2 regions of the Parafrankia sp. Ea1.12 genome follow, and region 2 is predicted to be linked to the other one. Evidence: predicted binding sites of a transcription regulator. Region 2 holds the regulator's gene; the other holds the start of a gene.
What was found. The regulator LexA, encoded in region 2, represses DNA repair genes until DNA is damaged. The targets are predictions, from matches to a motif close to CGAACNNNNGTTCG.

Region 1: a site for LexA is predicted at 11,747-11,760, ahead of pcrA (DNA helicase PcrA). Genes of this name have one in related genera too.

The regions. Positions count from the first base shown of each region.
Region 1 is NZ_UBIZ01000296.1:26,489-41,608, reverse strand. Features, by position in the region: gene sucD (succinate--CoA ligase subunit alpha) at 1-818, opposite strand, end outside; gene sucC (ADP-forming succinate--CoA ligase subunit beta) at 841-2,007, opposite strand; gene FMEAI12_RS15295 (protein kinase) at 2,474-4,255, opposite strand; gene FMEAI12_RS15290 (carboxyl transferase domain-containing protein) at 4,614-6,224, shown strand; gene FMEAI12_RS15285 (alpha/beta fold hydrolase) at 6,211-7,152, shown strand; gene FMEAI12_RS15280 (M23 family metallopeptidase) at 7,263-8,117, shown strand; gene FMEAI12_RS15275 (TetR/AcrR family transcriptional regulator) at 8,157-8,705, opposite strand; gene FMEAI12_RS15270 (FAD-dependent monooxygenase) at 8,700-9,104, shown strand; gene pcrA (DNA helicase PcrA) at 9,148-11,739, opposite strand; gene FMEAI12_RS15260 (pyridoxal-phosphate dependent enzyme) at 11,913-13,343, opposite strand; gene guaA (glutamine-hydrolyzing GMP synthase) at 14,262-15,120, opposite strand, start outside.
Region 2 is NZ_UBIZ01000160.1:925-16,044, forward strand. Features, by position in the region: gene nrdR (transcriptional regulator NrdR) at 1-11, opposite strand, end outside; gene FMEAI12_RS04365 (LysM peptidoglycan-binding domain-containing protein) at 402-650, opposite strand; gene lexA (transcriptional repressor LexA) at 1,575-2,327, shown strand; gene hflX (GTPase HflX) at 2,443-3,945, opposite strand; gene dapF (diaminopimelate epimerase) at 4,231-5,124, opposite strand; gene FMEAI12_RS04385 (EAL domain-containing protein) at 5,151-6,206, opposite strand; gene miaA (tRNA (adenosine(37)-N6)-dimethylallyltransferase MiaA) at 6,308-7,264, opposite strand; gene FMEAI12_RS04395 (hypothetical protein) at 7,261-8,046, opposite strand; gene miaB (tRNA (N6-isopentenyl adenosine(37)-C2)-methylthiotransferase MiaB) at 8,043-9,530, opposite strand; gene FMEAI12_RS04405 (amino acid ABC transporter ATP-binding protein) at 10,042-10,776, shown strand; gene FMEAI12_RS04415 (glutamate ABC transporter substrate-binding protein) at 11,040-12,020, shown strand; gene FMEAI12_RS04420 (amino acid ABC transporter permease) at 12,190-12,897, shown strand; gene FMEAI12_RS04425 (amino acid ABC transporter permease) at 12,894-13,766, shown strand; gene rny (ribonuclease Y) at 13,820-15,120, opposite strand, start outside.

The DNA.
Region 1 (15,120 bases), on a different contig from region 2:
CCGACACGCACACCGGCCTTCTCGAGGGCCTCCTTCTTGGCCTGCGCGGTACCCGAGGAGCCCGAGACGATCGCGCCGGCGTGGCCCATGGTCTTGCCTTCCGGGGCGGTGAACCCGGCGACGTAACCCACGACGGGCTTCGTCACGTGCGCGTCGATGTGGGCCGCGGCACGCTCCTCCGCGTCACCGCCGATCTCACCGATCATGACGATCGCGTCGGTGCCCGGGTCGGCCTGGAACGCGTCGAGGGCGTCGATGTGCGTGGTCCCGATGACCGGGTCACCGCCGATGCCGACGCAGGTGGAGAAACCGAACTCACGCAGCTCGTACATCATCTGGTAGGTCAGCGTGCCGCTCTTGCTGACCAGGCCGATCCGCCCGCCCGGCGTGATGTCGGCGGGGATGATGCCGGCGTTGGAGACGCCCGGGCTGGCGATTCCGGGGCAGTTCGGCCCGATGATCCGGGTCGTGCCCTTGGACTGCGAGTAGGCGAAGAACTCGGTCGTGTCGTGCACCGGCACGCCCTCGGTGATGACGACGGCGAGCGGGATCGCGGCGTCGACCGCCTCGATCGCGGCATCCTTGGTGAACCTCGGCGGAACGAAGATCACCGAGACGTTGGCGCCGGTCTCGGCCATGGCGTCGGCCACCGAGCCGAAGACCGGGACCCCCTCGACCTGCTGGCCGACCTTGCGCGCGTTCACGCCGGCGACGACCTTGGTGCCCGCCGCCAGCATCCGCCGGGTGTGCTTGCTGCCCTCGCCACCGGTGATGCCCTGCACCACCACGCGGCTGTTCTCGTCAAGCCAGATAGCCATCGGTTGTGTCCTCCGACCCAGGTCAGGCCGCGGCCGCGGCGAGCTCGGCGGCGAGCTTCGCTGCGCCGTCCATCGTGTCCACCGGCTTGACCACCGGGAGGTTGGCCTCCTTCAGGATCCGGCGGCCCTCCTCGGCGTTGTTGCCGTCGAGACGCACCACCAGCGGGGTGCTGACGTCCCCGACGATGGCGAGCGCCTGGACGATGCCGTTCGCGACGGCGTCACAGGCCGTGATCCCGCCGAAGATGTTGACGAAGACGCTCTTCACGGACGGGTCGCTCAGGATGATCGACAGGCCGTTCGCCATCACCTCGGCCGAGGCGCCACCGCCGATGTCGAGGAAGTTCGCCGGCCGCTGGCCACCGAACTCCTCACCGGCGTAGGTCACGACGTCCAGCGTCGACATGACGAGGCCGGCACCGTTGCCGATGATCCCGACCTGGCCCTCGAGCTTGACGTAGTTGAGGCCCTTCTCCTTGGCCTTCTGCTCCAGCGGGTCGACCGCGGCGACGTCGACGAGCTCGGCGTTCTCCGGGTGCCGGAAATCCGCGTTCTCGTCCAGGGTCACCTTGCCGTCGAGCGCGATGACCTTGCCGTCGCCGGTCAGGATGAGCGGGTTCACCTCGACCAGCGTGGCGTCGGCCTTGACGAACACCTCCCACAGCTTCACCAGCAGCACGGACGCACCCTCGAGGGCGGCCTCGGGCAGCTTGGCGGCGACGGCGATCTCGCGGGCCTTGGCCGCGTCCACGCCGGTCAGCGGGTCGATGTGGATGCGCGCGAGCGCCTCCGGGTTGGTGGCCGCGACCTCCTCGATCTCCATGCCGCCCTCACGGGAGGCCATGGCGAGGAACGTGCGGTTCGCCCGGTCGAGCAGGAAGGAGGCGTAGTACTCCTCCGCGATGTTGCTGGCCTGCTCGACGAGGACGGAGTGGACCGTGTGGCCCTTGATGTCCATCCCCAGGATCGCCGACGCCTTCTCGAACGCGTCGTCGGGCCCGTCGGCGACCTTCACACCGCCGGCCTTGCCTCGGCCTCCGGCCTTGACCTGAGCCTTGACGACCACCTTGCCGCCGAGCTCGGTCGCGATCTCACGTGCCTGTTGGGGGGTTGTGGCAATCTTCCCGGTGGGTACCGGTACGCCATGTTCGGCGAAAAGCTTCTTCGCCTGGTATTCGAAGAGATCCACGGTCCGTCCAGTCGGATGCGGTCGGTCAGGGGATGCACAGAACGCCTGCGAGCCTACTGACGAGGCCGTTGGGACGCTCGGCGCCGGCCGGTGACCCAGAGTTGATCCCCGTCACCTCCTCCACGGGCACCGCCCGGCCCCGCACCCCCGCCGCGCACCCGTCCGCCGGGCCGGCCGGCGCGCTTTCGTGCCAGCGGCGCTTCGCGCGGAACCCTCGTCAGGAGTGCGGGTTTCGCTTCATTTCGTGTCCGGGACGGCCCGCGAGACCGGCAACCGCAGGGACACCGCGGGGCAACACGCCCCGTGGCGGACCGTTACCAGGCCCGCGCGCGGGCGCACCGGCCTCGGTTTCCCACCGCGACGGCACACTCGGATATGTCCGATCTCACACAACCATGGGGAACACTGATCAGCTCACGGAGGAGATACGCGCCGCGAGAGCCCTTCCGCTCCGCAGAGAAGTTCCTCAGAGAATGAGCCGCACCAGGGCCGCGATCACCGCGCTCGTGGCGATGCCGAGCCACCCCAGGCCGATGCCCACCGTCGCGGCGAGCGAGCCCCGCTGGCCCCGGCGGCGGATCTGCAGCCGCCCGACATGGCCCAGCGCCACCGCCGCGACGCTGCCGAGGCCAAAGATCCACAGGATGCCCAGGGCCAGCGACAGCAGCGCGCAGGTGTTCCACCGCTCGAAGGGCCCAGGGCCCTGACCGGCGCGGCGGGCGGGCGACGCGCGGCCGCCGGGGGCCGGCGGCCGGGCCGCCTGTCCCGCCTGTCCCGCCGGCCCGTGGTGCCCGGCCGGCCCGACGGGCGGCGGGTACCCGGCGGGCGCCTCCGGCACGGCCGCGGGCGCGACGGGCCCGCCCGGCCGCGCCTGGGCGTACCCGCTCGGTACCGGGAACGGCGCCGGCCCCGCGGAGGTACGTCCGGGCTGGTAGGGCGGCTGCGCCGGATCAGCGCCGGCCGCCGGCCGCCCGGACGCCGCCGCTCCCCGCGCCGGCCACGATCGCGGGTCGGGCGGAGCGGCCGGCGGCATCGGGTCAGCCGGGCGGTACGTGGATTCGCCGCCGGGGCCGCCCGGGCCGCGCCGCGCGAGACCGGGACCGGAGGTCGCGCGGAACGCCGAGGCCGGCGGCGGTGGACCCAGCGGGCCCGACGCGGTGGGTGGCGACGGCAACGACGGCCCCGGTGCCGACGACGACCCGGGCGTCGACGACGGGGTGGGCGCCGCGGGCGGTCCCGGCGCCGGAGAGACCCCCGGCAGCCAGGCGGCCCCCGGCGAGTTGGCCCATCCGGACGGGCTGGAACGCGACGGCCCACTCGAAGCCGGCCGGGCGGGAGGGCGCGCGGCCACGGCCGGCGGCGTGCCGAACGCCGGCGACGGCCCCGTCCAGGTCTGCTCGAGGACGGACCCCGCGGCCGCGTCGGCGTCGGTGACGCCGTGTACCTCATGCCCGACGAGCGCGGCCAGCAGACCGGACGCCCCCGGTCGCTCGCGCGGTGCCTTGGCCAGCGCCTGGCCGACCAGGCCGCGCAGGTAGGGCGGAACCGCGTCGAGGTCGGGCTCGTCGCGCTGGACGCGCTGCGCCAGCAGGTCGGGGGCGTCGGCGTGGAACGGGTGGCGACCGGTCGTGGCGTAGGTGACGCAGCTCGCCCAGGCGAAGACGTCCGCCGCGGTGCCGGCCGGTTCGCCGCGCATCTGCTCCGGCGCCATCCACGCCAGGGTGCCGATGACATGACCGGTCCTGGTCAGGGTGGCGCTGTCGGTGAGCTGCGCGATGCCGAAGTCGATGACCTTGGGGCCGTCCCAGGCGAGCAGGATGTTCGACGGCTTCAGGTCGCGGTGGACGACGCCCGCCGCGTGGATCGCGACCAGCGCGTCGGCGAGGCCGACAGCCAGCCCGCGCACGAGGTGCGCCTCCAGCCGCCCCCGGCGGCGGACGGCGTCGGCCAGGCTGACGCCCTCGACGTACTCGGTCACCATCCACGGCTGGGCGGCGCTCGTGTCCGCGTCCAGCACGCTGGCCACGGCACCGCCCCGGACCCGCAGCGCGGCCCGGACCTCGCGCTCGAAGCGGGACCGGAACTCGTCGTCCTCGGACAACTCGGCGGCGGCCACCTTCACCGCGACCGGTTCGGAGCCAGGGGTGAAGCCGAGGTAGACGGTGCCCATCCCGCCGGCACCGATCCGGTTGTGGAGCCGGTACCGGCCGACCTGCCTCGGGTCGTCGTCCGTCAGCGGTGTGAGCATGACTCCCCTCGGCCGGCCGGGCGCCGTGTGACCGCTCCACGAACAGAGCACACAAGACTATTCCGCACCTTATGACGCACGGCCGACGGGTCAGCGACAGCGGGCGACAACGTAACCGCACCCTGCCGGCGTCCAGGACGATTTCCGAGCCTGCCTCGCCCGCCTCATCCCAGCCGCGGCATCCCACCTGCGGCGCCCCGGCCGCGGGACGGCGTGCCGGCGCCGGACGATTCAGGACCCCGGCGGGAACGGGCAGACCGGCCGGCCGTGGCGGGCCGACGGTGACCGGGGGCGGGCGGACGAGCGATCCCACACGTCACAGCACTGCCGGAGCCGATCGCGGCGAGGATCTGTAGGCATGGCTGAGCGCGATTCCACCGCCACGGCCCGGGACTGGCGGGCCGCCGTCCTGGCCGATGTCATCCGCCGGCCCGCCGTCGCCGGCGCGCCCAACCGCCTCGGCTGGCCGGGCTACGACGGACGTCCCGCGCTGTGGTGGGGCACCGGCCCGGTCGAGGGCGTGGACGCCGTCGTCGCGGTCTGGGACTTCGCGGTCAACGGGGGCAGCTTCGGGGAGGCCGACGCGGGCGCGTTCGCGGACGCGGCGGGCGCGGCCGTCGCCGGGCGGCTTCCGCTGGTGTCACTCGTGCGCAGCGGTGGGACGCGGCTGCAGGAGGGCGTGGCCGGGCTGGTGGGGCTGGCCCGGGTGTCCCTCGCGCTCGCCGAGGTCGCCGCGGCGGGCCTCCCCCATGTCGCCGTCTCGGACCAGCCGACCACCGGCGGGATGTGGGTCACCGTGGGCTCCCGCGCCGATCTGCGGTGCGCCGTGCTGGGCGCGACGGTGGGGTTCGCCGGGCCCCGGGTGGTGGCCGCGGTCACCGGCGAGGCTCCCCCGGCCGGCGCCAGCCACACGGCGGCGGCCGCCCACGCCGCCGGGCTGGTGGACGCGGCCGTCGCGCCAGCCGCCGTCGCCTCGTGGCTGCGGCGCGCGCTGGACGCGGTCGCCGTTCCCGCCCGTGTCCTGCCCGCCGCGCGCGCACCCGACCGGCCCGCCAGGACAGACGCCGACGGCGACCGGGCCGGCATCGCCGACAACAGCCGGGCCGACGCCAGCCGGGCCGACGCCAGCCGGGCCGACGCCAGCCGGGCGGGGAGTGGGCCGGCACCGGCCCGCGGCGGGTGGGAACAGGTCCTCGCCGCCCGCACCGGCCAGCGCAGGCATGCGGGCGACATCCTGGACGGCCTGTTCCCCGCCGGGGTGGACCTGACCGGCCCGGACCGCACGGTGCGCGCCCGGGTCGGCCGGCTGGCCGGGACGCCCGTCACCGACGGGGAACACAGCGCCGACGGGGAATTGAGCGCAGGCGGTGAACCCGGCGCAGGCGGGCTCGGGCCGCGCGCCGTGGGGGTCGCGCTGGCGGTCGAACGCGGCGGCGCGCCGGGGCCGGCCGGGTACCGGCTGCTCGTGCGGGCCGCGGGCCTCGCCAGCCGGCTCGGCCTGCCACTCGTCACGCTGGTCGACACCCCGGGGGCGGAGTGCGGGCCAGCGGCCGAGGCGGGTGGCATCGCGGCCGAGATCGGCGCGGCGATGGCGGAGGTGCTCGGCTGCGCGTCGCCGACGCTCTCCGTGATCGTCGGTGAGGGCGGCTCGGGTGGGGCGCTGGCGGCGTGCTGTACCGATGTGGTCCTGATGTCGCCGGACAGTTACGTCACGGCGCTGTCACCCGAGGGCACGGCCACCACGCTCCGGATCAGCGTCGAGCAGGCCGCGGACACCGCGGGGCTGCGCCCGTCGGACCTGGTCAGCCTGGGTTTCGCCGACGGCGTCCTCACGCCGCGCGACACCGGTCCGCCCGGCCTGGCACACCGGGTGACCGAGGTGCTGACCGAGCTGACGATGCGCGACAGTGATGTCCGCCTTCGCCAACGAAGGGCAAAATGGTCGACAGGATTGGGTGGCTTTCTGTAACGTCGTTAACCCAACCTGCCACGGGAGACAGGTCGTCACGAAGGGGACGGTCATCGGCACTCGGCTGTTCACCCGAATCGGCGGCGCCCAGCTCGACGGCGTGAAGGGCCTCGTGGTCGAGGCCGCCTGCCTGGCCACCCACGCCGCGCTCTACCCGGCCGCGGCACTGCCGCGCCGGCGCCGCGACGACGACGGACTCGCCGACCGCTACCGGCTCGCCGGCCTGACACCATTGCAACGCGGCCTGCTCATCGGCGACCCGATGGCGGCCGGGACGCCGATCCTGCTGGTACACGGCCTCGTCGACAACCGGTCCGTGTTCGCCCGGCTGGAACGCTCCCTGCGCCGCCGCGGCTTCACGACTGTGACCTCGGTGGACATCCCGCTGTTCGCGACGAGCGTCCAGGCGGCCGCGGCGCAGCTCGCCGAGACCGTCGAGCAGGTCGCCGGCCGCCACGGCGACACCGGCGTGCACATCGTCGCCCACTCGCTCGGCGGCCTGGTGGCCCGCTACTACGTGCAGCGGCTCGGCGGCGGCGACCACGTGCAGACCCTGGTCACGCTGGCGACGCCACACAACGGCACCCGGCTGGCCTGCCTGGTTCCGAAGGCCGTCTCCTACCGGCTCGTCAGCCAGCTTCGCCCCGGTTCACCGCTGCTGAGGGAGCTCGTCGAGCCGGCTCCCGGCGTCCGGACCCGCTTCATCGCCGTCGCCGGCGGCCTCGACACGGTGGTCCGCCCGGGCGAGGCGGCGCTCACCCATCCCGACCTGGTGACCGAGAACGTGGTCGTCGAGGGGGCGGGGCACCACGGCCTGCCGTTCAGCAGCGGGGTGGCGCACATGATCGCCCGCAGGCTGGCCACGGACTCCGCCGGCGGTCGCCAACCGTCACAGACCACCACGAAAGTGCCACATCTTTGTGGCTAGCTAGGGGTATCTGTCCGAATCGCACGGTGTAGCCTCCTCATCGGTTTAGAGGTCCCCCTCCCCGACCGGTTTGTCCGGCGGATGCCTTGCGACCATGGGAGTGCGTGTTGATGCGACCGCAGTTCCCGAGATCCGAACACGGAGCACGCCGCCGCCGGAATGCTGGATCCTCCGACGAGCAGGACTCGTCCGCGTTCGGTAGATCGGGTTTCACCGCCATCCAGCTACGGCGCACGGGTGTCGCCACCGCGGTGGCGTCCACCATCGGGCTTGTCATGATCAACAGTACCGGGGTGGCGCACTCGGAGACCTCCCCGTCGCCCGAGATCCGACCGACCGGCACTGTGCTCGGCGCGTCCGCCGGCCCGAGCGGTACCGCGCCGGGAACGGTCAACGTCATCTCCGCCGACGGAACGGACGATCTCTCCGCCGGGGCCCCCGACGGCGAGGCCGCCGAGGCCCAGCGCCGGCTGAGCGCCTACCTGCAGGTCACCGACCAGATCGTGGCCCGCGAGGCCGCGGCCACGTTGAGCCAGCACGCCGCGGCGACCGCCGCCGAGACCGAGCGGCTGGAGGCCGCCCGGTGGGTCCGCCCGATCGAGGCACGGATCACCCAGGGATTCGGCGGCGCCAACCGTCACATCGGCGTGGACTTCGGCGCGGCGCACGGGACGCCGATCCACGCGGCGCACCGCGGCACCGTCATCTACGCCGGCTGGGAGTCGGGATACGGCAATTTTGTGCAGATCATGCACGAGAACAACGTGGTGACCAGCTACGGCCACCTGTCGCGCATCGACGTGCGACTCGGGCAGGAGGTCGCCACCGGCGAGCAGATCGGCCTGGAGGGCAACACCGGCAAGTCCACCGGTCCGCACCTGCACTTCGAGGTCCGCCTCAACGGCCAGTACGGGACGAAGGTCGACCCGCTGACCTGGCTCGCCGGTCACGGCGTCCACTACTGAGACCGAGCCTGGTGCGACCGAGTCGCCGAGGCCGAGCCGCTAGCTCGGGTCACCGGCCTCCGGCGACTCGCCCCGCACACCGGCGAGCAACAGCTCGGTGAGCGTGCCGACGACTTCCTCGTCGGAGAAGCCGGCCTCGTTCGACGGAAGCAGGGCGTAGGCCAGCGTCGACAGCAGCGCCCCCATCGCCGCGGCGACGAGAACCGGCTCGCCGGGCAGCCGGTGGCCGCGGTCCCGCAGGTACTCCAGGTGCTCGCGCAGCACGGCCGTGTCCTGGACGAGCTGCTCCCACAGGGCATCCGACCGGACCCCCCGGGTGATGGCCGACTCGTACAGCGCGACCACGACCGGCAGGTTGGCCCGCATCACTCGCCAGGCCACGGCCAGGTGCGCACGCATCTGCGCGCGGTCGGTGAGGTCGTGCTCGCGGGGATGCTCCGTGCCATCCCCCGGTTCCTCCCCCGCGCCCGGCATCGCCCCGTCCGCCATCGCCTCGCCCGCCTGCCCGTGCATGTCGGCCAGCAGGGCCTGCAGCAGGTTCTCCTTCAGCGGGCCGTCGCCGTCCTGCGCGCGACGACCCGCGTGCACGGCGGCACGCTCCTGCACACCCTGCCGCTCGTGCGTGGTCACCATGACGGCCGGATCGTCCTGATCGGCGACGCGGCCCATCCGGTGGGCGCCGGGCAGGGCGCGTCGATGGCGCTGGAGGACGCCGTCGTCCTCGCGCGGGAGCTCGGCCGGCGGACCACTACGAGCGACGCGCTGGCGGTCTACGACCGGCTGCGCGGCGACCGGCTCGGGAAAATGGTGAAGGCCGCCATCGCGAACCGCGATGCCAAGACCGCGGGCCCGGTGGCCGCCCGGCTGCGTGACCTGATCATGCCGATCGTCTTCCCGCGGATGTACGAACGGGCGACCGGCTGGCTCTACGACTACGACCTCGGTGCCCTGCCGACCGCGGCGTCGGCGACAGCCGACGCGGGCTGACCTCGCCCCACGCCCCACGCCGCCGCGCCGCCAGACCTCCGGGCTAGAGCTTCTCGACCGGGGCGTAGCGCAGGAGGAGGTCCTTCGTGCCGGTCTCGGCGCCGAAGTCGACCTTGGCCTGGCGCGAGTCCCCCACCCCGCTCGTCGTGACGACCACACCGAGACCGAACGTGTCGTGGGTGACACGGTCGCCGGGGGTCAGCTCGATGATCGGACGCGCCGCCGGGCGGCTGGGCTTCGCCCCGAACGGGGAGCTCGGCAGCTTCCCGCCGGACCCACCGGAACCGTTGCCCGCGCCCGCCGACCCACCGCCGGAGAACCGCCCACCGCCCGCGGCCGGGGCAGGCTCGGGCAGCCGCCGCCACTCCACGAGCGAGTCCGGCACCTCCCCCAGGAACCGGGACGGCGGGTTGTAGGCCGGCTGCCCCCAGGCGCTGCGTACCTGGGACCTGGTGAGGTACAGCCTCGCACGGGCCCGGGTGACGCCCACGTAGGCGAGCCGGCGCTCCTCCTCCAGCCCGGTCGGGTCACCAAGCGTGCGCATGTGCGGGAAGACGCCGTCCTCGAGCCCGGTCAGGAACACGACGGGGAACTCGAGGCCCTTCGCGCTGTGCAGGGTCATCAGCGTGACCACGCCGTCCGAGCCGTCGTCGTCGGGTATCTGGTCGGCGTCGGCGACGAGCGCCACCTGCTCCAGGAACTCGGCGAGGGTGCCGTCCGGGCGCCGCTCGGTGAACTCCTGGACGACCCCGACGAGTTCGCGCAGGTTCTCCACCCGGCCCTGTGCCTCGATGGTGTCCTCCGCGACCAGCTCCGAGAGGTAGCCCGTCCGTTCCAGCGTCGCCTCGATCACGGCCAGCGGGCCAGCGGGCAGCTGCTCGCGCAGGCCCTCCAGGAGGGCGACGAAATCTCGGATCGAGCGGGCCGACCTGGTCGCCACGCCGGGTACCTCGTCCACCCGGGTGAGCGCCTCGGAGAAGGCGATCCGCTCCCGCTCGGCGAAGGCCGAGACCATCGCCTCCGCGCGGTCACCGATGCCGCGCCGCGGAACGTTCAGGATGCGCCGCAGGTTCACCGTGTCCGTCGGGTTCACCAGCACCCGCAGGTAGGCGAGAAGATCACGGATCTCGCGGCGCTCGTAGAACCGGACGCCGCCGACGACCCGGTACGGCAGGCCGACCCGGATGAAGATCTCCTCGAACACGCGGCTCTGCGCGTTCGTCCGGTAGAAGACGGCGACGTCCGCCGGCCTGGCCAGGTTCTCGTCGCCGAGGCGGTCGATCTCCTCCGCGACGAACGCGGCCTCGTCGTGCTCGTTGTCGGCGACGAAGCCGACGATCCGCTCGCCGTCACCGGCGTCCGACCACAGGCGCTTGGGCTTGCGCTGGGCGTTGCGGGCGATGACCGCGTTCGCCGCGGAGAGGATCGTCTGCGTGGAGCGGTAGTTCTGCTCCAGCAGGATGACCGCCGCGTTCGGGAAGTCCTGCTCGAACTCGACGATGTTGCGGATGTTCGCGCCACGGAAGGCGTAGATCGACTGGTCCGCGTCACCGACGACACACAGCTCCGCGGGCGGAACGGCACCCGACGGCGGCACCGCCTTCGCGGGCCACCCCGCCCCGTCGGGCTCAGCGGAACCGCCGTACTCCGAGGAACCGTCGGGCTCCGCGGAACCGCCGGAGTACACAGCCTCGCCGGAGCCCGCAGCCGGCTCGTCAGCCGAGGACGCCGAGCGGCCCACGAGCTCACGGATGAGCACGTACTGGGCGTGGTTGGTGTCCTGGTACTCGTCCACCAGGACGTGGCGGAACCGGCGCCTGTAGTGCTCGGCGACGTCCGGGAACGCCTGTAGCAGGTTGACCGTGGTCATGATCAGGTCGTCGAAGTCCAGCGCGTTCGCCTGGGTCAGGCGCTGCTGGTAGGCGGCGTAGACCTCGGCGACCGTGCGCTCGATGTGGTTCGTGGCCCTGTCCCGGGCCGTCTCCCAGTCGACCAGCTCGTTCTTCAGCGCACTGATCGCCGCGGCGAGCCCACGGGCCGTGTGCCGCTTCGGATCGAGGTCGAGATCCCTGGTGACCAGCGTGATGAGGCGCTGGGCGTCCGCCGCGTCGTAGATCGAGAAGGAGGAGCCGAAGCCAAGCCGGCTCGCCTCCGAGCGCAGGATGCGCACGCAGGCGGAGTGGAAGGTGCTCACCCACATCGCCCGGGCGCGGCCGCCCACGATCGCCTCGACGCGCTCCTTCATCTCGCCGGCGGCCTTGTTGGTGAAGGTGATCGCGAGGATCTCGCCGGGCCGCGCGCCGCGCGCCGCGAGCAGGTACGCGATCCGGTGCGTGAGCACGCGGGTCTTGCCGGACCCGGCACCCGCGACGACCAGCAACGGCGAGCCGGCATGCACCACCGCGGCACGCTGCTGCGGGTTGAGCCCCTCGAGCAGCTCGTCCGGGTCGAGCCTGGGCGCCCGGGCGCGGGTGGCTCCGCCCTGCTCGAGCACCGCCGGGCCGAAGGCCCCACGGGACGCCCGACCGCCACCGGGAAGATCACCGTGCGGCTCGTGGCCGTCGCCGGAGCCGGCCGGGGCACCGCCGTCGACCAGGGCCCCGGGGCCGAAGGTGTCGTCGAAAAGAGTGCTCATCAGACCTCGATCGTACGTTCGACGGGCCAACCACCCGGCGCCGCGGCCACGCCGACCGCCACGCCATGCTGCCGGGCGGGTCCGACACTTCCATGCCCCGCCCGAGCCCTCGCGGCCGGGTCTCGCCTGCCCCAACCTCCGGGCACAGGCCCGCCGGTCGGCGCCGCGGGCGGTCAGGCAACCGTTCGACGGCCCGCGGCCGAGCCGGCCGGGTCGGCACCGACGCTGCCGGTACCGGCAGCGCTGAGAGCACCGGCGCCGGCGAGTGCGGCGACCCTGGCGTCGACGGCCGGGTCAAGGTTGCCGCCGGAGATCACCACCGCGGTGGGCCCGACCGCGAGCCGGGGGGTCCGCAGCAACGCGGCGACACCCGCCGCGCCCGCGGGCTCCACCCGCTGGCCCGCCCGGCGCAGCAGGACCATCGCCTCCCAGAACGCACTCTCGTCGACCGTGACGACGTCGTCGACGAGACGGGTGGCGAGCTCGAGGGTGAGCCGCCCGGGCGCGGCCACGGCCATCCCGTCGGCGATGGTGCCGGCGGCGGTTCCCGGCTGGCCGACCGTCTCCGTCGTGCCGGCGCTGCCCGGGGGCACCGTGACGCGGCGACCGGCGCGGAAGGATGTGGCGAAGGCCGGCGCGGCGGCGGACTGGACGCCGATGACGCGGACGTCCGGGCGCAGGCCCTTGATCGCTACGGCAAGGCCACACAGGAGACCACCACCGCCAACTCCGACGATGACGGTGGAGAGGTTCGGGACCTGCTCGAGCAGTTCCAGCCCGATCGTCCCCTGCCCGGCGATGACGGCGGCGTCGTCGAAGGGATGGACCAGCAGCCGGCCGCCCTCGTTCGCGAACGCGGCCGCCGCCGCGAGCGCCGCGTCGACCCCGCCCGGGACGTACTCGACCCGGGCGCCCCAACGCCGGGTGCTGGCGACCTTCGACGGGTTGGCGCTCTCCGGCACGAAGATCGTCGCTTCGACGCCGAACCGGGCCGCGGCGAAGGCGACGCCCTGCGCGTGGTTACCCGCGCTCGCGGCCACGACCCCCCGCTCGCGGGCGTGCGGGCCAGCGGCCGCGATCCGGTGATATGCGCCGCGCAGCTTGAACGAACCGGTGTGCTGCTCGTGTTCGCACTTGAGCCAGACCGGCGAGCCGGTGAGCCGGGTCAGGTCGGCGTCGGCCACGACCCGGGTGCGCCGGGCGACCCCCCGCAGCCCGTCGGCGGCGGCCACCACGTCGGCGACGTCGACCGCCAGCGCGCCGACCGACAGCGCCTCTGCAGCCAGCGCCTCAGCAGCCAGCGTTCCTGCCGGCACCGTGGCATCGGGCGGCAGCGGGGTGCCGTTGCCTGGGCGGCATCCTGCTTCCCGGCCGGACGCGGCCGCTCGGGGGCCGAACGTACGTCGCGTGGACGCCCTGCGCGCGCTGCCTGGCCGCAGCAGCCCCGGCCGCGCTCCGACCCGGGCGGCGGCCGGGGTGACCGGAGTTACGGCCGGAGCTGCCACGGCCTCGCGATCTCCCGTGTCGTCAGCGTCAGCCGTGTCGCCCACCCGGGACGGCGAGGCGCCGGTAGCCGAGGGCCCGCTCACGGATGGTGATGTCATCGAAGATCTCCTGGGTGGCTCGGCGGCCACCTCGCTGTGGCCGCGGCAAACAAAAAAGCCCCCCGCCGTAGGGCGGAAGGGCTGGGCGCGCGACCCGTTCGAGGACGGTCACGCGCCTACGTAATCACCATGAGGTGCTGCGGCACTCATCCAGCGTGCTCCGCGGCTCGGGCGTAGTCAAACCGGCCCCTCCACCGGGGAACCACCGCAGCGGCAGGTGTGCGGGCGCACCGGCCGCCCGGCTTCCACGGTCCGCGGCGCCGGGGAGATCACCGACGGGCGCGGCGCCGACGACCCGTCAACCGCGCACGGGAACACCCTAAATGCCCCGATTCGGGCAGCATTCGCCGTCTTTTTGCTCCACAAACAAGACGTACGGCCCACAACCCGCCAACAAGAATGTCTCGCAAGAGATCTCGACGGGTACGGAAGTCGCCTGGGAAGTCACCGGCGCGGTGCCGCCGGGAACGGCGACGAATGGCGTCTGGCGAGATGCGGGAGCGCGAAGTCCGGCCAGATGTGGCGACATGTCCGCCCGGAACGGGCGGCGCATCTCGATGCCGCCGGGCCGGTCCACGGGAAGGGCGCCGGCGTGCGCGGACAACCGCCGGCGGGCGCAATACGACCCGCCCCGCGCAGGCACTGGCAACTTTCCGACGGGTGGCTGACGCGATTCCCCAGGAGGCGAATCAGCACCCGACACCATTTGACGGCAATACCCGGACACGAATCACGCAACGCCACCCCGACGGGCGACGGAGAGCCTGGTAGGACGTCCCGGCGGACGCTCCGGCAGGCGGCTGACGCCCTGGCGGACGGCCGACGACGGACGCCGGCCGGGCCGCCCGCCCCGTAGCGCGGACGGCCCGTAGCACGGCACGGCGCCGCGGCCGCGGCGCCAGCCTCACCCGTGGGGGGCTACTCCCACTCGATCGTGCCCGGCGGCTTCGAGGTGATGTCGTAGACGACCCGGTTGACCTGCCCAACCTCGTTGACGACCCGGTTGCTGATGCGTTCCAGCAGGTCGTAGGGCAGCCGAGCCCAGTCGGCGGTCATCGCGTCCTCGCTGGTCACCGCGCGCAGCACCACCGGGAAGCCGTAGGTCCGCTCGTCGCCCTGGACGCCGACCGACCGGACGTCCGCCAGCAGCACGGCGAAGACCTGCCAGATCTCCCGGTCGAGCCCCGCCCGGCGGATCTCGTCCCGGACGACCGCGTCGGCGGCCCGGACGATCTCGAGCCGCTCGGGGGTGACCTCACCGATGATGCGGACGGCCAGCCCCGGGCCCGGGAACGGCTGGCGCCAGACGATGTCCTCGGGCAGGCCGAGCTCCTCGCCGAGCCGGCGGACCTCGTCCTTGAACAGGGTGCGCAGCGGCTCGACCAGGTCGAACTGCAGGTCGTCCGGCAGCCCGCCGACATTGTGATGAGACTTGATCTTGGCGGCGGTGGGCGAGCCGGACTCGATGACGTCCGGGTAGAGAGTGCCCTGGACGAGGAAACCGATGTGCGTTCCCTCCGCCTCCGCGCGGGCGTCGAGCTCACGCGCGGACTCCTCGAAGACGCGGATGAACTCCCGACCGATGATCTTCCGCTTCTGCTCCGGATCCGTCACCCCGGCCAGCGCGGAGGCGAAGCGGTCCGCCGCCTTCACGTGGACGAGGTCGACGCCGGTGGAGGCGACGAAGTCGCGTTCGACCTGTTCCGCCTCGCCCGCCCGCAACAGCCCGTGGTCGACGAACACGCAGGTCAGGGTGTCACCGACGGCTCGCTGCACC
Region 2 (15,120 bases):
GGGCACCGCATGGTCCGCTCCCCTCCACCCCGGGCAGGCTGACACTGCCGCCCGCGGGGTGCGTCCGACTGGGTTCCGTCACCTCGACCGGCGGCCCTGCGGACAGACGGTCAAGGCCCTGTGGATTACCTGTGTAACAACCTGTGGATGACTTGCGGTGCTGCAACTACAAGATGTTGTGTCCACCGTAGCGCACACCCCCGACAGATCCGACACCGGCCCCTCCGGCGCATGTGGTCCTCAGGTGTGTTCTCGCCAGCCCGCGCCGGGGCCACGACAGGCGGTGACACCAGCCGGACGTGCCCTCGGTGGGGCAGCCGCAACACCTGACGCACCGAAAGCCCCGGGCATGCCGGGCCGCCGAGCTATCGGGGCATCGGGGCCGCAGCAGGAAAGCCGGGTCAGGGGAGCCGGAGCTCCTGACCGGGCATGAGCGTCACCGTGTCGAGGCCGTTCAGGGTCATGAGCCCGCGGACGGTGTCGCGGGTGTCGGCCTCGGGGGCGGCCTCGTGGGCGATCTCCCAGAGTGTCTCCCCGGACCGCACGACGTGCGTCCGGTAGCTCACCGGGACGCCGGTGAACGCCTGTGACGCCGTCACCAGCACCAACGAGAAGACAAGGCCGAGGAGCGTGCTCGCCAGCGCCACCACGACGATGCGGCCGCGCCTGGTCAGCCGCAGCGGCGGCCGCGCACCCGGCCTCCCCCGCCCACCGGCCCGCGACCGGGACCGGGACCCGGCCCGAGGTCGAGGTCGAGCTTCAGGCCGGGCGTGGGGCTGAGGCCGGGGACGCTGGGGCTGGGACTGCCCACTCGGCCCAGGACGCGGCCCGGGCGCCGCGGCGGCCGACCCGGCCGCGACCAGCCCGACGGCTGCCTCACGCCACCACATGCCGGGCATCTCGATGACGGACGCCCCGGATCGCCGCTCACCGCCCCGCCTGGACTCACCGGGCGGCACCGTGGCGGCCGGAGCAGCCCCCGAGAGACCACATCGGGCGCCACGAGAGCGAACCGGGCGCCCTACCGGCACGCGGCCCATGCCGCGCACCGCCACCCCCCGCACCCCGCGGCCACGGACGGCGACTCCGCCCACCGCGGCTCCACGCACGCCGCGCGCCCCCCGCGCACCCGTCGCGACCTGCGCACCCTGCCGCAGCGCGCAGCTGCGAGACACCGGGTGACCCCGCCGAACTGACGCATTCCCACCGGCCGCACCGCCACCGTCGGTCATGCCAACCTCCCAGGCGCGAACACTCGTTCGATCGAACGCCTGAGCGATTCTTACACGGCCGCCACGCACACTTCCCCCGACACGCTCGAACAGACGTTTGAGATTCGGCGACCGGCCGACTACCGTCAAGGACGATCAGTTGTGGACGATCGTGCGAGATGAACCGAGCACGAAGGACCCTGCCAAACCGATCAGCCGAACCGATCAAAAGTTACTAATCGGACAAAGCATTGGAACGACCGGGTGGGTGTTGGCGGAGCCGGGCCGTCGACCACCCGGTCCTTGGCAGCCGCCGGTGGCACCATCCGCCGCGCGGAAGCATCGACAGGAGAGCGGTAAGCGATGACCAGCCAGGAACGGGGTACCCGCCGAGGTGACACCCGTGGCAACGTCCGGGATTTTCCCGACAGCCCCGCGGACGCCTCGGGCCTGACGCAGCGGCAGAAGAAGGTGCTCGAGGTCATCCGGTCCGCGGTGGAGCGGCGTGGATACCCGCCGAGCGTCCGGGAGATCGGCGAGGCTGTCGGCCTGACCAGCACCAGCAGCGTGGCACACCAGCTCAAGGTGCTGCAGGAGAAGGGGTTCCTCCGGCGCGACCCGAACCGGCCGCGGGCGATGGAGGTGCTTCCGATCGGCGGCGCGAAGGCCGGCGGGCGTTCCCGCGCGGGTGCCGCGGCGGCGGCCGGCGCACCCGCCGAGACCACGGCGCTGGAGGCCGGCACGCCCACCTACGTCCCCCTGGTGGGGCGGATCGCCGCCGGTGGGCCGATCCTCGCCGAGCAGGCGATCGAGGACGTCTACCCGCTGCCGAAGGAGATCGTCGGCGAGGGAACTCTGTTCCTGCTCAAGGTGGTCGGCCAGTCGATGATCAATGCCGCCATCTGTGACGGCGACTTCGTCGTCGTCCGGCAGCAGCCGGTGGCGGACAACGGCGAGATCGTCGCGGCGATGATCGATGGGGAGGCCACGGTCAAGCGGTTCCGGCAGCGCGACGGCCGGGTGTGGCTGGCGCCGGAGAACCCGGCATTCTCCGACATCCCGGCCGAGGACGCGACCATCCTCGGCCGCATCGTGGCGGTGATGCGCCGGGTCTGATCCCCGGCACGCGGCCGGCACCGGGCAGGCCGGGCACCGGTCAGACGTCAGGCGTCTGACCGGTGCGGTGTTCAGCTCGCGGTGTTCCGTCGGGGCTGGTGTTCAGGCAGGGCCGTCAGGCGCGGAACGGCTCCAGCTCGGCGGCCAGGCCCACGGGCACGCGCGCGGCGACCTCGGTGCCCTTGCCGGTGTGCTCAACTCGAAGCACCTCGCCGATCTGGTGGATGCGGGAGACGAGATCGCCCCGGGTGTAGGGCACCAGCAGGGACATCTCGACCTCCGGGTGCGGTATCCGCGCCGAGAGCGCCTCCACCAGCTCCTGCAGCCCCGCCCCGGACCGCGCCGAGACGAAGATGGCGTCCGGCACCGCCTGACGCAGGACGGCGAGCGTGGTCGGGTCGACCGCGTCCACCTTGTTGACCACGATGAGCTCGGGCACCCCGGCCGCGTCGATCTCGGCGAGCACCTCGCGCACGGCCGAGATCTGCCCCATCGGGTCCGGGGCCGAACCGTCGACGACGTGCAGGACGAGGTCGGCGTCCACCACCTCCTCGAGCGTCGAGCGGAACGCCTCGACGATCTGGTGCGGCAGGTGGCGCACGAAGCCGACCGTGTCGGCCAGGGTGAAGATCCGGCCGTCGGGCAGCGTGGCCCGGCGCACCGTCGGGTCGAGGGTCGCGAACAGCGCGTCCTCGACCAGTACGCCCGCCCCGGTCAGTCGGTTGAGCAGCGACGACTTGCCGGCGTTGGTGTAGCCGGCGATCGCGACGGCGGGAACGGCACCGCGGCGGCGTGACGACCTCTTGGTCGCCCGGACGGTGGCCATCCCGGTGAGCTCTCGGCGCAGCTTGGTGATGCGCGCGCGCAGCCGGCGACGGTCCGTCTCGATCTTCGTCTCACCGGGGCCACGGGTACCGATCGGCGCCCGGCCGCCGCTGGCGGCCTGCCGGGACATCGACTCACCCCAGCCGCGCAGCCTCGGCAGCATGTACTGCAGCTGGGCGAGCTCGACCTGCGCCTTGCCCTCGCGCGACGTCGCGTGCTGGGCGAAGATGTCGAGGATCAGCGCCGTCCGGTCGATCACCTTGACCTTGACGACCTCCTCGAGCTGGCGCAGCTGGCCGGGGGTCAGCTCGCCGTCGCAGATCACCGTGTCCGCGCCGGTCGCCAGTACGATCTCGGCGAGCTCCTTGGCCTTGCCGGAGCCCACGAAGGTCGCTGCGTCGGGCCTGTCCCGGCGCTGCACGAGCGCGTCGAGCACGACCGAGCCGGCGGTGGTGGCGAGCGCGGCCAGCTCCGCCATGGACGCCTCGGCCTCGACCTGCGAGCCCGACGTCCACACCCCGATCAGAACGACCTGTTCCAGCCGGAGCTGGCGGTACTCGACCTCGGTGACGTCCTCGAGCTCGGTGGTGAGGCCCGGGACACGGCGCAGCGCGCCACGGTCCTCCAGGTCGAGCCCGTCGCCCTCCTCGTCGAAGAACGAGAACCCGTCGGCCTCGGCCAGGGCGAGCGCGGTGCCGGCGCGACCGTCACGACCCTCGTGGCCGTCGTTTTCGCCCGAGTGCAGTTTCAGATGCCGGGTGGACGCCACAGCGGCGTCAGCGCGAAGACTCATACCATCCGTTCTCAACGCGGCACGGTGACCGCGTCATTCCAGTCCGCCCCGGCCGGGACGGCACTCTTTCGCCCCATCAGCCGGGTTCGCCCGGCCGATGAAACACCGTCATCCCCAGGGTGACACGGCGTACCCGCGATCGCGAACCCTTTACCGGACGGCGCCCGCCACCGGACGACATCGGCGGACCTGAGTCGGGCACCCGGCCCGACGCCCGGGCGCACCCACGCGCTACGGGTCCCCGAGGGAGATCGAGGGACTTCGCCCTGCCTGCCCCGGCCGCGCTCAGCCGGCCCCGACAACGCTCGGACGCCGCTCGCCCGCGGGAGCCGCCGGGCCGAAGCCACCCGCCGCGCGCAGCCAGTCGGGACGAAGGACACCGTCCGACACCAGCACGGCCGGGCCACTGAGCAGGACGGTCGACTCCCGCCAGCCGACGGTCAGCCGCCCGCCGGGGAGGTCGACCTCGACCTCTGCGGGCGGCCCATCGCCATTGCGGGCCGCCCAGGCCACAGCGACGGCACACGCGCCGGTGCCGCAGGACGCGGTCTCACCGACGCCCCGCTCGAAGACCCGCATGGCGACCCCGTCCGGAGCCGGGACGACGACCTCGACATTCACGCCCTCGGGGAAGGCGGCGGCCGGATAGGCCGGCGCGCGCAGATCCAGGCGCGCCAGGCCGGCCGGGTCGAGGTCGTCGGCGAAGCAGACCGCGTGCGGGTTCCCCATCGAGACCGGCACGGCGGCGAACTCCCGCCCGGCGACCGTGACCGGCACCGGGCCGGCGGCCAGCTCGGGCGGTCCCATCTCGACGGTGACGTCGCCGCCCGTCGGCACCTCGACCGCCCGCAGGCCGGCCCGGGTGGCGATGACGAGACGGCCGGGCGCGGCGTAACCCGCGTCGACGAGATAGCGGGCGAACACCCGGATCCCGTTGCCGCACATCTCGGCGATCGACCCGTCGGCGTTGCGATAGTCCATGAACCAGCGGGCGGCCGCACTGTCGCCGGCGGCGGGCTCGGCCGCGGTCAACACGACCCGCAGCACCCCGTCGGCGCCGATGCCGGTGCCCCGGTGGCACAGCGCCCGCACCAGCTCGGGGCTGAGATCGAGCTCGCCGTCGGCATCCGGCAGGATGACGAAGTCGTTACCCGTTCCGTGTCCCTTGACGAAGCGCACGCCGCGATCGTACGGCCGCGGCGGGCTCACCCCGCGGCAGCCGCCCGCGAACGGTCCCCTCGCCCCGAACCACCCGGATACGCGGTACCTCCTGACTGCGCGGTACCTCCCGAACGCGTCGGCTGGGCGGGACGTCCCTGCGGGTCGCCAGGACGCCCGTACTGGTCGCCGGGACGTCCAGGCCGAGGGCCAGGGCGGCCGGGGGTGGCGCCGGACCACCCGGGCTGGCTCGCCGGCCGGAAGCCGGGCTCGGCCCGGGTCTCAGCGGACGGCTTGTACCACCTGTCCGGCCGGCCGCGGCCGAGCGCGATCATGCGGGCGTCCTCCACCGGTACCGGCGGGCAGAAGAGCGGCCCGGACACCCGGTCGCAGTCCAGCCTGCCGACCCGGTCCGCCAGCACCGCGGTGTCGACGTCCTCGGCGACGACGACCATGCGCCGCCGATGCGCCACGCCCACCAGGGAGGCGAAGGCCGCCTCGCCCTCCATGTCGCGGATCGTCGCCCGCAGGAACTGCCCGTCGATCCGCACCAGGTCCAGCGGGAGCACGTCGAGGGTGGACAACGAGCCGTACCACGTGCCGAACGCGTCGACGCCCACCGCGACGCCGAGGTCCCGCAGCCGCGCCAGCAGGCGGGGCAGCGCGGGAGGCGCGAACGCCAGCGTGTCCTCGGTGAACTGCAGGCCGACGGCGCCCGCCGGCAGCGACCGCCCCAGCACCAGCCGCTCCACCTCGGCGAGGAACTCCGGGCGGGCGAGATGACGGCCGTCGATGCGCACCCACAGCCGCGGCGGGCGGACGGAGGTCCCCGCGGCCATCCGGTGCCAGGTCCGCGCCTCCGTGACCGCCATCCGCAGCACCCACTGGTGTACCTGGCCGACCAGTCCGGCGGCCTCGGCGACGCGCATGAAGGCCGCCGGGCCGAGCAGCCCGAACTCGGCGTGCGCCCAGCGGGGCCGCGCCTGCATCCCCGGGACGGAGCCGTTACGAAGGTCGACGTCCGGCTGGTAGTGCAGGCGTAGCGAACCGTCGTCGAACGAGGCGTACAGCGCGGGAACCAGGGCAAGGTCGAGCGCGGTCACGTCGAACTCTCCAGACGCCGGGATGGGCCGGGACCCGGGCCGACGGGTCAGGCGAAGGTCCCGCGGCGCTGGGCCGGCCACACGTCAGAGCGAACCCGATATCAGAGCGAACCCACCAGACGTCGTACCTCGGCGAGCGCCGCGGCGACATCCGGAAATTCCAGCCAGGATATCCGCGGATCACGCCGGAACCAGGATCTTTGCCGACGAGCGAAGCGCCTGGTGGCCGTTGTTGTGGCCTGTTTGGCCGCGTCCATGGAGTCCATTGCTCCGTCGAGGACGGCCAGGACCTGCGCGTATCCGAGGGCACGCGAGGCGGTCCGCCCGTCGCGCAGCCCCGCCTCCGCGAGCGCCGCGACCTCGTCGACGAAGCCCGCGCGCCACATCAGCTCCACCCGGTCGGCGATCCGCGTGTCCAGGTCCGGGCGGTCCACGCCGACCTGAACGACGTCATAAATCGATCGATATCCGGGCAAAGTTGCCTCGAATGTGCCGGTGAGCTCGACGACCTCGAGCGCCCGCACGATCCGCCGCCCGTTGCCGGGCAGGATCGCCGCGGCGGCGGTCGGCGCCAGCCCCGTCAGCCGCTCGTGCAGCGGCCCCGGCCCGACCTCGGCGAGCTCGCGCTCGAGCCGGGCGCGGACGGCCGGGTCGGTGCCGGGAAATGACAAATCGTCCAGAACCGCCCGCACGTACAGGCCAGATCCGCCGACCAGGATCGGCACCCGGCCGGCGGCGAGCAGGCCGCTGACGACCCGCCGGGCGTCGGCCTGGTAGCTGGCGACGTCCGCGGCGCGGGTGATCTCCCAGACGTCCAGCAGATGGTGGGGCACGCCGCGGCGCTCGACCATCGGGATCTTCGCCGTGCCGATGTCCATGCCCCGGTAGAGCTGCATCGAGTCGGCGTTGACGATCTCCCCACCGAGCTCGAGGGCGATCTCGACCGCCAGGTCGCTCTTACCGGCGCCGGTCGGGCCGACGACCGCGATGACCGGCCCGGCCTGATCGGCTCGGGTGGCACCGTTGGTCAGGCCGGCGCCGTCACGGGACGCGGTCACCGGCCGCTCTGCGCGGTGGCCCGCTTCTCCTGCCGGTCGCCCCGGGTGCCGTCCGCGCGCTCCCATCCGACGACCAGGTAGCCGACCCCGAACGGGGCGTCGTCGTAGCGGACCAGGCTCGTCCAGGAGCGGGCCGGGTCGCCCGGCGTCGCGCGGCGCAGCGCGCCGGCGAGGACCTGCCAGGACGCCCGGCCCGGCGCGAGCAGGTCGGCCGCGAGCGCGGGATCGAGGGCGAGCAGCGCCGTGACGTCCAGCGTGGCGAGCGCGGCGGAGACCGAGGCGTCGTGCGCGGCGGCCCGCGGGTCCAGGCTGCCGGGGGCCTTCACCGTCCGCCGGGCACTCCCGTCGCCCATGATCAGCAGGGCGAGCCGGGACCCGTCCGCCTCCGCGGTGGCCACGAGGTCGGCGCCGATCGCGGCGGCCGCCGCCGGCCCGGTCGCCGCCGGCACCCCGCGGGCCGAGCACCGCCCGGCCCAGCCCGCCTCACGCAGCAGCCAGGCTCCGATGGTGAGCGACAGCGGGAGCACGGCCGGACCCGTGCCCGACGCACCGAGCGAGAAGCTCAGGTCGACCCCGAACCCGGCCAGCGAGCCGACGGCCGACCCGGCGTAGTGGGCGTCCGCGGCATCGTCGCCGACGACCACGATGTGGTCCGGGGCGAGGGCGCACAGCCGGGCGACGGCCGCGCTGGCATGGTCGCGGACCTCGACCGGGTCCACCCCGGCGACCTGCGGGACCAGCAGCGGCGGATGCGGGCAGACAGCCGCGGCGACCAGGGTCACCGCGCGGCGGGGGCGCTCGGGCGCAGCTGCGGCATCCCCAGAGAGACCGCGGGGCGGTCCTCCGGGCTCGGGGTGTCGCCGGCGATGGCGCGGCCGGCGGCCCAGGCATCACCGGCGCGGGTCCGGCGGTGGGTGAGCAGCGGGCCGTCCGCCGTCAGGTGGTGCGGCGCGCCCCTGGTCACCACGGTCTCCACGACGTCGCCCGGCCGGACGAGCCCCTCCTGCGCATGCGGCCCGGTCACCAGCAGGTGGACGAGGCGGCCGTCGCGGGCGCGTCCGGAGAGGCGGCCGGTGGCGGAGTCCTTGCGCCCCTCCCCCTCTGCCACGACGATCTCGACCCGGCGCCCGACCTGCGCCCGGTTCTCCGCCCACGACATCTCGTCCTGCAGGCTCGCGAGCCGCCCGTAGCGCTCGGAGACCACCGCGGGATCGACGGCGCCGTCCATCTCGGCCGCGGGCGTGCCGGGACGCGGGGAGTACTTGAAGGTGAACGCCCCGGCGAAACGCGCGGTACGGACGACGTCCAGGGTGTCGGCGAAGTCGGCCTCGGTCTCACCCGGGAATCCGACGATGATGTCGGTGGTGATCGCGGCGTCCGGCATGGCCGCGCGGACCCGCTCGACGATGCCGAGGAAACGCTCCCGGCGGTAGCTGCGCCGCATCCGGCGCAGCACCACGTCCGACCCCGACTGCAGCGGCATGTGCAGCTGTGGGCACACGTTCGGCGTCTGCGCCATCGCCTCGATGACGTCGTCGGTGAAATCGCGCGGATGCGGTGAGGTGAAACGGACCCGCTCCAGCCCCTCGACCCGGCCGCACGCGCGCAGCAGCTTCGCGAACGCGCCCGGGTCGCCCAGTGAGCGCCCGTAGGAGTTCACGTTCTGGCCGAGCAGCGTTATCTCCAGCGCGCCCTCGGCGACCAGCGCCTCCACCTCGGCGAGCACGTCGCCGGGACGCCGGTCGCGCTCACCGCCGCGCAGGCTCGGCACGATGCAGAAGGTGCAGGTGTTGTCGCAGCCCACACTGATGCTGACCCACGCCGAGTGATGGCTGGCCCGGCGGGCCGGCAGGCTGCTCGGGAAGACCTCGAGCGCCTCGGCGATCTCCACCTGGGCGGCGGAGTTGTGCCGGGCCCGCTCGAGCAGCACCGGCAGCCGATGGATGTTGTGGGTGCCGAACACGACGTCGACCCAGGGCGCGCGATCCAGGATCACCGACCGGTCCTTCTGCGCGAGGCAGCCACCCACCGCGATCTGCATCGCCGGGTTGCTCTTCTTCGCCGGGTACAGATGACCGAGGTTTCCGTACAACCGGTTGTCGGCGTTCTCACGGACAGCGCAGGTGTTGAACACGACGACGTCGGCGTCGGACCCCTCCGAGGCCGGAACGTAGCCGGCGGACTCGAGAAGGCCGGCGAGCCGTTCGGAGTCGTGCACGTTCATCTGACAGCCGAACGTCCGGACCTGGTAGCTACGGCCGCTCACCCACCCAGCCTACGGCCCGCACCCGGACACCGTTCGACACGCCGGGATCGACTCCTTCGAACCTCGTCCTTCGCGTCAAGCGCAGGGACCGGCGCGGCACGTGCGCTCGCGGCAGGCTCGGCAGGCAGGGCCCGGGGGCACGAGTCGAGCCGGCGGGCCGACCAGGCCAGGCGGGCCGACCGGGCCGACGCACGGCTGGACCGATGAGGCCGACCAGCACCTGCCGCGCCCACACACGCCCGTGTGCTTCACCCCGGAACGTGCCGGACGTGTCGGGACCGCCACCGGGTGCGCCGCGTCCGTGGTACATCCTGTTCCTGACAGGTAAAACCACCGAGCGAACACCGCCATTGCGGATGATCGGGGCGTAGCATTCGAAAATGTTCACGACCATGATGCGATGGCCGGAACCCGTTCAGGCCCGTCCGTCCCGCAGTTCCGGTCGATCGCGTGTCTCCGTTGGCGCCGCGCCCATCCGCCTCCCGTCGATCACAAGAGCCGGGAGGGCGACATGCCGCTGGTGACCTTGGAAGGCGTCAGCAAGTCCTTCGGGAAGAACCGTGTCCTGAATGACATCAACCTGACGGTCGAGGCCGGCGAGGTCGTGTGCGTCATCGGCCCCTCCGGTTCGGGAAAGTCGACGCTGTGCCGGTGCGTCAACCGCCTGGAGACCATCGACGAGGGCCGCATCACCTTCGACGGCCGGCCGCTGCCCGCCGAGGGCCGGGAGCTGGCCCGCATGCGCGCCCAGGTCGGCATGGTGTTCCAGTCGTTCAACCTGTTCGCGCACCGCACGATCCTGGACAACATCACGCTCGGCCCGCGCAGGGTGAACGGCGTCAGGCGCGCCGAGGCCGAGGAGAAAGCCCGGGCGCTGCTGGAACGTGTCGGCATCGCGGACAAGGCCGACCGGCTCCCGCGCCAGCTCTCCGGCGGCCAGCAGCAGCGGGCGGCCATCGCCCGGGCGCTGGCGATGGAGCCGAAGCTGATGCTCTTCGACGAGCCGACGTCGGCGCTCGACCCGGAGATGATCCAGGAGGTCCTGGACGTCATGCGGTCGCTGGCCGCGTCCGGCATGACGATGATCGTGGTGACGCACGAGATGGGCTTCGCCCGCTCGGCGGCCGACCGCGTGGTGTTCATGGCCGACGGCCGGCTGCTCGAGGTGGCCCCGCCGAAGAACTTTTTCGCCGCCCCGGCAAGTGAACGCGCCGCCGACTTCCTGGCGAAGGTCCTCACTCATTGATCCAGCGGAAACGAGCCCGCCGCCGAGACCTGTCGTGCCCCGGAGCCGACCCAGCCGGTTCGCGATCGGATTACGCCGGGCCGACCAGCTGCACCGGGCGCCGACCGGCTACACCGGGATGATCGGTGGCCCTGTCGCGGAGCCGACCCTCATCGACCGCATCCACTGGAATTGTGGGACCGAACACCCCTACGGCGGTGCGGTCAGCAGCCGCAGAAAGCGCTATCTGAATCCCGACGTCGAACTTCTGGAAAGGATCGCCCATGCGCATGTCGCTCACCCGTAGCAAACGGCGAACGGCCCCCACGGACGCCATCGACGCAACCGACTCCACCACCCGCGCGGCCTCGGGCTCCCGCCCGCGGCGGCCGCTGCGCGGCGCGGCCCTGCTGCTCGCCGCGGCACTGGCCGGCTCGCTCACGCTGTCCGCCTGCGGCGACGACGACAGCTCCGACGAGCCGGCCGCCGCCACCGCCACCACGTTCCCGGCGGGGAGCACGATGGCCAAGCTCCAGTCGGCGGGCACGATCACCGTCGGCACGAAGTTCGACCAGCCGCTGTTCGGCCTGAAGAACCTGCGCGGCGAGCCCGAGGGCTTCGACGTCGAGATCGCCGGGATCATCACCGACGCGCTGGGGATCCCCGCGGACAAGGTCAAGTTCGTCGAGACGGTCTCGGCCAACCGCGAGCCGTTCATCGAGCAGCACCGCGTGGACCTGGTGGTGGCCACCTACACCATCAACGACAAGCGCAAGCAGGTCGTCGACTTCGCCGGCCCGTACTACGTGGCCGGTCAGACGCTGATGGTGCGGGCCGGCGAGACCGCCATCACCGGGAAGGACACGCTCGCGGGCAAGAAGGTCTGCTCGGTGAGCGGCTCCACCCCGGCCGAGCGCATCCGCACACAGGCACCGGACGCCGAGCTGACCCTGTTCGACGTCTACAGCAAGTGCGCCGAGGCGCTCAAGGCCGGCCAGGTGGACGCGGTCACGACCGACAACGCGATTCTGCTCGGCCTGATGGACTCCGACCCGGGCGCCTTCAAGCTGGTCGGCGAGCCGTTCAGCACGGAGCCCTACGGCATCGGCATCGCCAAGGGCGATGACGAGTTCCGCACGTTCATCAACGACACGCTGGAAGCGGCCTACACCGACGGTCGGTACGAGACGGCCTACAAGGACACGATCGGCAAGGTCGAGCCGGACATGCCCACGCCTCCCGCGGTGGACCGCTACACCTCCTGATCCTCCGCACCTCCCGCACCTCCGTACTTCCGTACTTCCTGACCCTCCGTACTTCCTGACCCTCGGCGCCCGGCGCGCCCCGGGCCCGCACCGGGCCCCGGGGCCGCCGGGCGCTGACGCCGGGTGTCCCGGCCGCCCACCGCGACCGCGGGGTACCGCGACCGCACGGATGGCCGGGCGCCCGGAGCAACGTTCCGAACACCGAGCTGACTACGGGTGGTCTCACATCGACGCCGTCCTCGACAACCTCGACATCTTCCGCGAGGGATTCGTCCAGACGCTTCGGCTGAGCCTGTTCGCGGCCGTGTCCGCGCTGATCCTCGGCACCGGCCTCGCGGCCATGCGGGTCAGCCCGGTTCCGCCGCTGCGCTGGGCGGGGACGGCCTACGTGGAAACCGTTCGTAACACGCCGCTGACCATCGTGTTCTTCTTCGTGGTCTTCGTACTCCCGCAGGTCGACATCGTCTTCAGCTACTTCACGTTCGCCGTCATGGCGTTGACGATCTACCACACCGCGCTCGTCTGCGAGGCCGTGCGATCCGGGGTGAACGGCGTCGACGCGGGCCAGGCGGAGGCCGCGCGGGCGCTGGGCCTGACCTTCTCGCAGACGCTGCGGCTCGTCGTGTTGCCGCAGGCGTTCCGCAACGTGGTCCAGCCGCTTGGCAGCGTCGGCAGCGCGCTGATCCGCAACACCTCCATCGCCGCCGCGTTCGGCGTCCAGGAGCTGACCGGGATCAGTCAGCGGCTGACCACCGCGAACCCCGGCGACGTCATCGCCGTCCTGCTCGCCGGCATCGGCTGCTACCTGGTGCTGACGCTGTCCCTGGCCTGGGCGGTCGGCCTCACCGAACGACGGCTGACGAGGACCCCGCGATGAGCATCGTGCTGTCGGATCCCCCCGGCCCGCGTGGCCGGCGTCGCATCCTGATCGCGAGCGTGGTCGCGGTGGCCGCGCTGGCGGCGCTCGTCGTCCTCGCCGTGTTGCGCCTGTCGGACAAGGGCCAGCTCGACGGCGAGGTGTGGAGCGTCTTCTTCGACGAACCCGACCTGCGGACGCTGCTGTGGGAGGGCCTGCTCGACACGCTGCGCGCCGCCGCGACCGGCATGGTGCTCGCCGTCGCCGTCGGAACGGCGCTCGCGTTCGCGCGCCAGTCGAACCGCAGGCTGGTCAGCATCCCGGCCACGGCGGTCGTGGAGATGCTGCGCGGCCTGCCGCTGCTGATGCTGATCTTCTTCGCCTACCTTGGCCTGCCGCAGCTCGGCATCAACCTCTCGGCGTTCTGGGCGCTCGTGATCGGCCTGACCGCCTACAACGGGGCGGTGCTCAGCGAGATCTTCCGCGCGGGCATCCAGTCCATCGACAAGGGCCAGACGGAGGCCGCGGCGGCGCTCGGGCTGCGCGGCACCCAGATCTTCACCCTGATCCAGTTCCCGCAGGCCGTGCGCCGGATGAGCCCGACACTGGTCAGCCAGCTCGTCACGCTGCTGAAGGACACCTCGCTGGGCTTCGTCATCGGGTACACCGAGCTGCTGCGGCAGGGCCGGTCGGCAGTCGAGTTCCTGGGCGGCCGCTACGCCCTGCCCGTGTACACCGTGCTGGCCGTCATGTACATCATCGTGAACCTCTCGCTGTCGCTGACCGCGCGTTGGCTCGAGCGGCGCCAGGCCCACCGCCTCGGCACCTCCGCGCCCATCCTGCTGGACGCCGCCGACACCGCCGGCCCCGTCGCGGCCGGCAGAAGCTGACTGACCCGGGACGGCCGTCCGTCAGCCGGGGCTGGCTGCCTGGCTGATGGCGGCTAGCGGGCCATGCCGACGGCGCGGGTCTCGCGGACCACGGTGACCCGGATCTGGCCCGGGTAGGTGAGCTCGTCCTCGATCTGCTTGGCGACGTCCCGGGCGAGCAGGTGAGCGGCCACGTCGTCGACCAGCTCGGGCACGACCATCACCCGCACCTCGCGGCCGGCCTGCATGGCGAAGACCTTCTCGACCCCGGGGCGTTCGGCGGCGATCTGCTCGATGCGCTCGAGGCGCTTGACGTAGGACTCGAGGCTGTCCCGGCGCGCCCCGGGGCGCCCGCCGGAGATCTGGTCCGCGGCCTGGGTCAGCACGGCCCCGATGGAGCGCGGCTCGACCTCGTTGTGATGCGCCTCGATGGCGTGGACGACGTCCTCGTGCTCGCCGTAGCGGCGGGCGATCTCCGCACCCACGATCGCGTGGGAGCCCTCCACCTCGTGCGTCAACGCCTTGCCGAGGTCGTGCAGGAGCGTGCCGCGCTTCGCGATCGCCGGGGGCAGCCGCAGCTCGGCCGCCATGATCCCGGCCAGGTGGGCGCTCTCGACGAGGTGCGCGAGCACGTTCTGCCCGTAGCTGGTGCGGTAGCGCAGCCGGCCCAGCAGGTTGATCAGCTCGGGATGCATCTCGGCGATGCCGACGTCGATCAGGGCGTCCTCACCGGCGCGGACGCACTTCGCCGCGACCTCGCGTTCGGCCCGGGCGTACTCCTCCTCGATCCGGTGCGGGTGGATGCGGCCGTCGGACACCAGCGCCGCCAACGTGATCCGCCCCATCTCCCGGCGCACGGGATCGAAGCAGCTCAGCAGCACCGCCTCCGGGGTGTCATCGATGAGCACGTTGACGCCGGTCACGGACTCGAACGCGCGGATGTTGCGACCCTCGCGCCCGATGATGCGGCCCTTCATCTCGTCACTGGGCAGGTGCAGCACCGACACCACGGACTCGGCGGTCTGGTCCGAGGCGACCCGCTGGATGGCCAGGGTGACGATCCGGCGCGCCCGGTCCTCGGCCTCTTCCTCGGCTCGGGCCTCGATGTCCCGCACCCGGACGGCGGCGTCCAGCCTGGCCTGGTCCTCGACCACCTTGACCAGCTCGGTGCGGGCCTCCGCGGACGTCAGGCCCGCCACCCGCTCCAGCTCCCGCCGCCGGGCCTCCTCCAGCTCGCCGAGATCGGACTCACGGCTGTCCAGCCCGGCCTCGCGGACGGCCAGCTCGGCCTCGCGGGTCTCCAGCCGGCGCAGCCGCTCCTCCACGCCGGCAGCCTGGTCTGTGACCCGCTGCTCGCGCTGGGTGAGCCGGCTGT